Regions from separate parts of the Mesorhizobium sp. M2C.T.Ca.TU.002.02.1.1 genome, predicted to be linked through region 1. Evidence: predicted binding sites of a transcription regulator. Region 1 holds the regulator's gene; the other holds the start of a gene.
What was found. Region 1 encodes PhoB, which activates phosphate uptake and scavenging genes when phosphate is short. Its sites were predicted from a motif close to TGTCATNNANCTGTCAT; they were not measured.
Positions count from the first base shown of each region.

Region 2: a site for PhoB is predicted at 3,789-3,805, ahead of EOD07_RS20005 (acetoacetate decarboxylase). Genes of this name have one in related genera too.

Region 1 covers NZ_RZTO01000113.1:2,249-7,160, reverse strand. The annotation lists gene pstC (phosphate ABC transporter permease subunit PstC) at 1-421, shown strand, start outside; gene pstA (phosphate ABC transporter permease PstA) at 425-1,276, shown strand; gene pstB (phosphate ABC transporter ATP-binding protein PstB) at 1,273-2,076, shown strand; gene phoU (phosphate signaling complex protein PhoU) at 2,097-2,804, shown strand; gene phoB (phosphate regulon transcriptional regulator PhoB) at 2,822-3,511, shown strand; gene EOD07_RS08800 (ROK family protein) at 3,836-4,912, opposite strand, start outside.
Region 2 covers NZ_RZTO01000386.1:2-4,913, reverse strand. The annotation lists gene EOD07_RS20020 (inorganic phosphate transporter) at 1-1,485, shown strand, start outside; gene EOD07_RS20010 (patatin-like phospholipase family protein) at 1,778-2,938, opposite strand; gene EOD07_RS20005 (acetoacetate decarboxylase) at 2,931-3,719, opposite strand; gene EOD07_RS20000 (3-hydroxybutyrate dehydrogenase) at 3,969-4,757, shown strand.

The DNA of each region.
Region 1 (4,912 bases):
CATCATGGTGCTGCCCTTCATCACCTCGATCACCAAGGACGTGTTCGACACGGTGCCGGCGGTGCTGAAGGAATCGGCCTACGGCATCGGCTGCACGACCTGGGAAGTGACCCGGCGCGTCGTCATCCCCTACACCCGCGTCGGCATCATGGGCGGCGTCATGCTCGGCCTCGGCCGCGCGCTTGGGGAGACGATGGCCGTCACCTTCGTCATCGGCAACGCGCACCGCATCAGCGCCTCGCTGTTCGCGCCGGGCACGACGATCTCGGCGACCATCGCCAACGAATTCACCGAAGCCGATGGCGATCTCTATACATCCTCGCTGGTGTCGCTCGGCCTGATCCTGTTCATCATCACCTTCGTCATCCTCGCGCTCGCACGCTACATGCTGTTGCGCATCGATAGCCGCACGGGAGCCTGACCGATGTCGACTGCCCAATCGCTTCACCAAAGCCGCAAGCGCAAGAATGCCGTGATGATGGCGCTGTGCGTCATCGCGGCCGGCATCGGCCTGGCATGGCTGGCGCTGATCCTCGGCGCCCTGCTCTACAAGGGGCTCTCCGGGGTGAACCTGGCCGTGTTCACTGAAATGACGCCGCCGCCCGGCGATGCCGGCGGCCTGCTCAACGCCATCTACGGCAGCATCGTGATGACCGTCATCGGCATTATCGTCGGCACGCCGATCGGCGTGCTGGCCGGCACCTACATGGCCGAGTACGGACGCTTCTCGAGGCTCACCACCGTGGTGCGCTTCATCAACGACATCCTGTTGTCGGCGCCTTCGATCATCATCGGCCTGTTCGTCTACGAGCTGATGGTGCGGCCGATGGGACACTTCTCCGCGATTGCCGGCGCCGTCGCGCTGTCGATCCTGGTGATCCCCGTCGTGGTGCGCACCACCGAGGACATGCTGAACCTCGTGCCCAACGCGCTGCGCGAAGCGGGTACGGCAATCGGCGCGCCGCGCTGGGTGGTGATCCGCTCCGTCGCCTACCGCGCGGCGCTCTCCGGCATCGTCACGGGCATCCTTTTGGCAATCGCGCGCATCTCCGGCGAGACGGCGCCGCTTCTCTTCACCGCGCTCAACAACCAGTTTTGGTCGAGCAATCTCAATGCCCCGATGGCCAGCCTGCCGGTGACCATCTTCCAGTTTGCTCTCAGCCCTTACGAGGAGTGGCAGCAGCTGGCCTGGACGGGCGCACTCATAATCACCCTGACGGTTCTCGGGCTGAGCATCTTCGCCCGCAGCCTGACCGGACGCAGAGAGGACAGATGAAACCGATGTTGTCCACCGACCTGAACGTAGCCGAGACGACCGTCGAGAAGGCCAAGATCGAGGTCAAGAACCTCAACTTCTACTATGGCCAGTCGAAGGCGCTGAAGGACATCAACCTGTCCCTGCCCGAGCGCAGCGTGACGGCCTTCATCGGCCCGTCGGGCTGCGGAAAGTCGACGCTGCTGCGCGTGCTCAACCGCATCTACGAGCTCTATCCGAAGCAGAGCGCTGAGGGCCAGGTGCTGCTCGACGGCAAGAACATCCTCGACCGCTCGCAGGACCTCAACCTGCTCAGGACCAAGATCGGCATGGTGTTCCAGAAGCCGACGCCGTTCCCTATGTCGATCTATGAAAACATCGCCTTCGGCGTCAGGCTCTACGAGAAGATCAGCAAGGCCGAGATGGACAGCCGCGTCGAGCAGGCGCTGAAGCGCGCCGCGCTGTGGAGCGAAGTCAAGGACAAGCTCAACGCCAGCGGGCTCAGCCTTTCGGGCGGCCAGCAGCAGCGCCTGTGCATCGCCCGCACCGTGGCGGTCAAGCCCGAGGTCATCCTGCTCGACGAGCCGGCCTCGGCGCTCGATCCGCTGTCGACGGCCAAGATCGAGGAGCTGATCGACGAATTGCAGGCCGACTATACGATCGTCATCGTCACCCACAACATGCAGCAGGCGGCGCGCGTCTCGCGGCAGACGGCGTTCATGTACCTGGGCGAGCTGGTGGAGTTCGACCGGACCGAGAAGATCTTCACCTCGCCCCGCGAGAAGCGCACCCAGGACTACATCACCGGCCGCTTCGGCTGAAGACATACGAGGACATCATCATGGCCGAACATACCGTCGCCTCCTTCGACGAGGATCTGAGGCAGATCAGCCGGCTCATCAACGACATGGGTGACCTTGCCGCCTCGATGGTCGGCGCCTCGACCAGGGCGCTGCTCGAGACCGACAATGCGCTGGCGCAGCGCGTCGTCTCCGACGACGCCATCATGGACGCAAGGCAGCGCGAGCTCGACGACCGCGCCATCACGCTGATCGCCAAGCGCCAGCCGATGGCCGACGACCTGCGCAGCGTGGTCGGAGCGATCCGCATGGCGGGCGACCTCGAGCGCATCGGCGATCTCGCCAAGAACATCGCCAAGCGCGTCGGCTCGGTCGGCGTCAGCGCCGCGCCGCGCGACCTCACGCATTCGATCGATTCCATGGCGCAGATGGTGTTGATCCAGGTCCAGGGCGTGATCCAGGAATATACGGTGGGCGACGCCACGGCGCTGGCCAAGCTTCGCAACGACGACGAACGCATCGACGTCAAATACACATCCGTCTTCCGCGAGCTGTTGACCTATATGATGGAAGATCCGCGCAACATCACCGCTTGCACGCATCTTCTGTTCTGCGCCAAGAACCTCGAGCGCATCGGCGACCATGTGACCAACATCGCCGAGAACGCCTACTATGTGTTGACCGGCACGCAATTGCCCGCCAACCGTCCGAAGCAGGACGAGACGGCAATGTCGGCGCCGGCGGCCTGACGGAAAAGGTTACCCCGATGATCGCGCCACGCATCATGGTGGTGGAGGACGAGGAGCCGCTGGGGGTGCTGCTCCGCTACAATCTCGAATCCGAGGGTTACCAGGTCGAAGTGGTGACCCGCGGCGACGAGGCCGAAATCCGCCTTCAGGAAAACGTTCCCGACCTGCTCGTGCTCGACTGGATGGTGCCGGCGGTGTCCGGCATCGAGCTTTGCCGGCGTCTCAGGATGCGGCCCGAGACCGAGCGGCTGCCGATCATCATGCTGACGGCGCGCGGCGAGGAAAGCGACCGCGTGCGCGGCCTTTCGACCGGCGCCGACGACTATCTGGTCAAGCCGTTCTCGACGCCGGAGTTCATGGCCCGCGTCAAGGCGCTGCTGCGCCGCGCCAAGCCGGAGGTGCTGTCCAGCGTGCTCAAGGTCGGTGACATCGTGCTCGACCGCGAATCGCATCGCGTCTACCGCAAGAAGAGCGAGATCAGGCTCGGCCCGACCGAGTTCCGGCTGCTCGAATTCATGATGCGCCACCCCGGCCGCGTGTTCTCGCGCAGCCAGCTGCTCGACAATGTCTGGGGCGAGACGATCTATATCGACGAGCGCACCGTGGACGTCCATGTCGGCCGCCTGCGCAAGGCCGTCAACAACGGCCGCATGCCGGATGTCATCCGCACCATCCGCGGCGCGGGCTACGCGATCCGGGAAGACTAGTCCCAGGGGGCAGGTGTCCTGACGGGCAGGCACTTCTCGCACCCACGCTTGTGGGTAGCCGAGACGCTCGTGCTTCGTCATCCACGGGCGGAGCAAGGAGCGCAGCGACGCAGCGCAGACCCGAGGATCCATTCCGTGGCTTTGAGGCGCCACCACGGTGCAGAATTCTGCTCCGCTGCGCCCTACGTCCGAGGTAACGGAATGGATCCCAGGGTCTTCGCGACGGAGCTTCGCTCCTGCTCCGCCCTGGAATGACGAAGCTTCGGGGCCTTCGCTGATCTCCGGTGACTGGCGAGACACCCGGAACTGTCACTTCAAAGCTGCCTACGCAACGTGCTTGCCCGCTCTTGCCTGAACTCCCGGCGCGAAAATCTCCTGATCGACGAAGGTCAGCGCGCGCATGGCGCAGCCTTCGCGGATCAGCGGCAGCTCGTTCGGCTCGGTGTCGAAGGAGATCGATTCCGAGTGCTGGCCGCCGGCGGTCTGGGCAATCGCCTTCCTCAGCGCCGGCTCGATCAGGTCGAAGGCGGCCGCGCTGACGCCGACCATGGCGACGGGCGCCGGATCGATGAGTGCGAACAGGCTGCCGAGGCCGAAGCCCAGCGCCTCGCCGGCCCGGCGATAGGCCTCGCGCTCGGGGCCGTCCTTCTCGCGCGCCTTTGCCGCCAGCGCTCGCATGTCGGCGTCGCCGACGTCCGTCGGCGCGGCATCCTCGCTTACGCCCATGGCGCTGCGCCAGATGGCGTAGTTGCCGGCATAGGCCTCCACGCAGCCGCGCCGGCCGCAGCGGCAAAGCGCGCCGCCCGGACGGTGGATCATGTGCCCGAACTCACCGCCGGAGGAATGTGTGCCGGTGAACAACTGGCCCTTCAGCACCAGGCCCATGCCGATGCCGTGCGACAACAGGATGGCGATGAAATTGTCGCGATAGCGGTTGGGGTCACGCCACTGCAGCGCCACCGCCATCATGTTGCAGTCGTTCTCCATGGTGGCTGGAATGCCGAATTCCCTCTCGAGGATGTCGGCAAAAGGAATGTCGGTCAGCGGCGTGATCGGCGACCACAGCATGGCGCGCGCGTGGGAATCGGTTATGCCCTGGATACCCATGGCGATGCGGGCGACGCTGCCGACGTCGAGGTCGGGATCCTGCAGCCGACGCCGGACGATCGCCATGCATTCGCCGATCAGTTCTTCACGCGGCATGACAAGGGTGTCCAGGCGCTGCTGCTCCTCGGCAATCACCTGGCCGGCATAGTCGATGACGGCGACCGACAGGAAATTCAGCGACAACACCACAGTCAGCACCGCGGCGGCTTCGGGGTTGAGCGCCAGGCCGATCTGCGGCCGGCCGCGTTTCAACGCCGTCGGCTCGCTGGCCTTGCTTTCGGTGAGAATGCCTTC
Region 2 (4,912 bases), on a different contig from region 1:
GGCTATGCGCTCAGCCAGGATCTGGCCATCGCCAAGACGGTGCCGTGGATCCTGCTCGGCATCGCGCTTCTGATCGCGCTCGGCTTCGAGTTCGTCAACGGCTTCCATGACACCGCCAACGCGGTCGCCACCGTCATCTACACGCGTTCGCTGCCGGCCGAATTCGCGGTCATGTGGTCCGGCGTTTTCAACTTCCTCGGCGTGTTGACCTCGAGCGGCGCGGTGGCGTTCGGCATCCTGTCGCTGCTGCCGGTCGAGCTCATCCTGCAGGTCGGTTCGTCGTCCGGCTTCGCCATGGTGTTCGCGCTTCTGGTCGCCGCCATCCTGTGGAACCTGGGCACCTGGTTCCTCGGCCTGCCGGCCTCGAGCTCGCACACGATGGTCGGCTCGATCATCGGCGTCGGTCTCGCCAACCAGTTCATGGCTCCGGCCGGAAGCGCCACCAGCGGTGTCGACTGGGGTCAGGCGACCAATGTCGGCACCACCTTGCTGGTCTCGCCGATCGTCGGCTTCTTCGCCGCCGCGGCGCTGCTCTATGCCATGAAGTTTCTGGTGCGCAACCCGGCGCTCTACGAGGCGCCGAAGGGCAACACGCCGCCGCCATGGTGGATCCGCGCGCTGCTGATCTTCACCTGCACCGGCGTCAGCTTCGCGCATGGCTCCAATGACGGCCAGAAGGGCATGGGCCTGATCATGCTGATCCTGATCGGCGTGGTGCCGACGGCTTACGCGCTCAACCGCACGCCCGACATCAACTATCTCGACGCCTACAAATCGGCATCGGTCGCCGTCGAGCAGGCGCTGGGCAAGTACGTCAAGCCCGGCGTCACCGTCGCAGACGCCAATGCTGCAAAGGCGGCCGTGCAGGAAGCCGTGCGCAGCAAGACCTGGAACGATCAGACGACGATCGCGCTGCAGACCTACATCCACAACACCACTGCCGAGCTTGGTCCTTATCCCACGGTGGAGAAGGTGCCGACCGACCTGGTCAGCAACGCGCGCAACGACATCTATCTGATCGGCGAAGCGCTGAAGCTGATCGACAAGAAGCAGCTGCTGCCGATGCAGGCCGCCGACCTCAAGGCGGTCACCGACTATCACAAGGCGGTCGACAACGCGACGAAGTTCATCCCGCTGTGGGTGAAGATCGCCGTGGCGCTGGCGCTCGGGCTCGGCACCATGGTCGGCTGGAAGCGCATCGTCGTCACTGTCGGCGAGAAGATCGGCAAGAGCCACCTGACCTATGGCCAGGGCGCCGCCGCCGAGCTGGTCGCGATGATCACCATCGGCATGGCCGACCGCCTCGGCCTGCCGGTGTCGACCACCCACGTGCTGTCGTCGGGGGTCGCCGGCACGATGGCGGCCAACGGCTCGGGCCTGCAGTGGTCGACCGTGCGCAACCTGGCGCTGGCCTGGGTGCTGACGCTGCCCTGCGCGATGGCGCTGGCCTTCGTGCTGTTCGTGATCTTCCGCCAGGTGTTCTGAGCGGCGGAAGCGTTCCAAAAAAGGCAGCGCCGGTCGCCGGCGCTGCCTTTTGTTTGATGCCTACCCTCAAAACGCTGGCGGGACAGCACCCCCCCTCTGGCCTGCCGGCCATCTCCCCCGCAAGGGGGGAGATTGGCAGCTCAGGCGCTGCGCCCCTTTCGACGTCGACAATTGGCGAATGCCGCGCAACATCCGATCTCCCCCTTTGCGGGGGAGATGTCCGGCAGGACAGAGGGGGGTGTGGCGGAACTCGACCAGGGGTGCCCGTCAATGGAACGGCCCGTCGCGGACCTTACGTCGGATCTTCGCGGTGCAGGTCGTGGATGGTGACGCCGTCGGCGTTGTCGGGCAGCATCAGCCATTTCTTGTGGCGCAGGGTGCGCTCGGTGTCTTCCAGGCCCATCTCCCAGTGCTCGCGCATCGAGGTGCCGGAAAACTCGTAGTCCTTGGCGTGGCCTTCATAGCCTTTGTGCTGGTAGATCAGGTGGACGATGTTGACCACGCCGGCATCGGAATAGTCGGCCATCAGCTCCTTCTCACCGTCCTTGAGCTGGTCCGGCGGCACGCGCTTCAACGCGTCGAGCAGCTTCATCTTGAGCGCATGGATGCGCTGGAAGTTGTCGGTGTTCTGGCGCGTGCGGCTGGAATACATGATGTCCTTGTGGCGCGACAGGACGTCGGCCATGCCGCGCGGCAGCACGCCCCGGGCGCTGAACAGGTCGACCTGGAACACTAGCGAGGAGCGGTCCTCCTCCTGGTCGAGCAGATATTGCAGCGGCGTGTTGGAGACGATGCCGCCGTCCCAGTAATACTCGCCCTCGATGCGGATCGAGGGGAAGGCCGGCGGCAGCGCGCCGCTCGCCATGATGTGCTCCGGCCCGATGCGCACCTTGTCGGTGTCGAAATAGACGAAATTGCCGGTCCTGACGTTGACCGCGCCGACGCTCAGCCGCTTCTTGCCGTCGTTCAGGACGTCGAAGTCGATCAGGCTTTCCAGCGTGTCCTTGAGCTCGGCGGTGTCGTAGAAGCTGGTGGCGCCCTCCGCGCCCGCCAGCTGGAACCAGGGGTTGGGGTTGCGCGGCTTGAAGAAGCCGGGCTGGCCCATGGTCATCGTCATCAATGATGAGGTCTGGTTGCGGATATCGCGATAGACGTCGCCTTCGGGCGTGTAGGCCCAGATCTTGCGGCCCGAGATCGTCTGCCAGAACTGCTCCAGCCGCTGCAGACGGCGGCTCGGCTCGTTGCCGGCGATGATCGAGGCATTGATGGCGCCGATCGAGACGCCGGAAAGCCAGGTCGGCTCGCAGCCGGCGTCCGCCAGCGCCTGATAGACGCCGGCCTGATAGGCGCCGAGCGCGCCGCCGCCCTGGAAGACCAGGGCGATGCGGTCGTATTGCGCGGTGATTTCGGCGATGGTGGCAGCAACTGCCTTGTTGCGGGTACGCTCAAGCACCGGCTTTCTCCAACTCCTTCGCGCCGGCATCCGATCGGCCGCGGTCGGCGAGATAATCATGCACGACTTCGCCGAGACCGAGCGTCAGGTCGGCGGTGAAGTGAACCGCCGAGACGATGTCGAGCACGGGCAGCTTGGCGACATCGGCCATGACATGCGGGCGAAGGTCGAGCGCGGCCGGCGCCGTCCAGGCTTCCTTCAGCGTGATGTCGGTGAGGTAATAGCGGACGAGCTCGCAGATGCGCGGGCTGCCGTCGACATGCGGGATGATCTTGATCAGGAAATTGGGCGCGGCGAGCGAGGCCAGCACCTGGTCGTGATCGGCCTCGCGGTGCTTGTAGCCCATGGTACCGGTGGCGCAGAGCACGCTGCCGTAATGCAGCGTGCCGACCACCACCTCGCCCTCATGCACGATCTTGGGGCTGGCAAGCTTCTTCGGGAAACCCCAGAGCTCGCGGCCGCCGGCGATCGGCGCGTCGTCGTCGAGATACATGGAATGCACATAGCCGCCGTGCTGGCCCTTGTAGCGCACCGGAATGACCTGGCCGGTCTCGGTGTAATCGCCGAAGCCGGTCGAGTCCGGCATGCGGATGAACTCGTATTTCACCAGCGGCTCGTCGATCTCGAGCGGCGCCGGCACGACGGCTTCGAGCGCCTCGCGCGTCGTGCGGTAGGTGATGATGATGTATTCGCGGTCGAAGAAACGATAGGGGCCGGGCGGGAAGGACGGGTTGGTGAGCGGCATCGCATAGGCGCGCTTCACGACGTCGGCGATTTCCATGGCTGGTGCCCCAAAACAGGTTTGAAATGAACCCGCGCGAATGCGCTGGCAAATATGTTGCATGGCAGCATGACAGTGCCGTGTCAGCCCCAGGGCGGCGCTTCCTGGAGCCGGCAAACGCCGTCACGGCGCTGTAACAGCGCCGACATATGGGTGTGGCATTGTGATGCTGCGGCGCACAAATCGTGTGCCTTCCGGGTTGTCTGCCTTCATACTCTTCCCTCCTGTCCTCCTGTCGCGAGATCTCCCATGGGTTCCCTGTCTTCGAAGAATGCGCTCGTCACCGGCTCGACCAGCGGTATCGGCCTCGCAATCGCGCGCGCCTTCGCCGCCGAAGGCGCCAACGTCACCATCAACGGCCTGGGGGACGCCGCGGGGATCGAGCAGGAGCGGGCCGGCATCGAGAAGGACTTCGGCGTCAAGTGCCGCTACTCGGGCGCCAACATGATGGACGGCGCCGCCGTCACCGCCATGATCCACGAGGCCGAGGAGGCGTTCGGCAGCCTCGACATCCTGGTCAACAATGCCGGCATCCAGCATGTCGCGCCGATCGAGGAATTTCCCGACGACAAGTGGGAAGCCATCATCCGCATCAACCTTCTGGCCGCCTTCTACGCCATCAAGGCCGCGGTGCCCGGCATGAAGAGCCGAAAATGGGGCCGCATCATCAACACAGCCTCGGCGCATGCGCTGGTCGCCTCGCCGTTCAAGTCGGCCTATGTCTCGGCCAAGCACGGCATTGCCGGCCTGACCAAGACGGTGGCGCTGGAAGTCGCGCAAAACGGCATCACCGTGAATGCGATCGCGCCCGGCTATGTCTGGACGCCGCTGGTCGAAAAGCAGATCCCCGACACGATGAAGGCGCGCGGCATGACCGAGGAGCAGGTCAAGCACGACGTGCTTCTGGCGGCGCAGCCGACCAAGGAATTCGTCACCGTCGAGGAGCTTGCCGCGCTTGCGCTGTTCCTGTGCAGCGACGCGGCCAAGCAGATCACCGGCACGACCCTGCCGATGGATGGCGGCTGGACGGCGCAGTAAAGCCACCGGCCGCTTCCGGTAAAGCGCGGAGTTCCCGCCTTGGCAATTTGAATTCTTGACAATCGCGGGGGACCGTTCCAGCATTCCCGCAAGGGGTTCCCCGCGACGACCCCGTGAGGCGTCAGCCCAACGATCGCGTCCAGACTCTCTCTGTT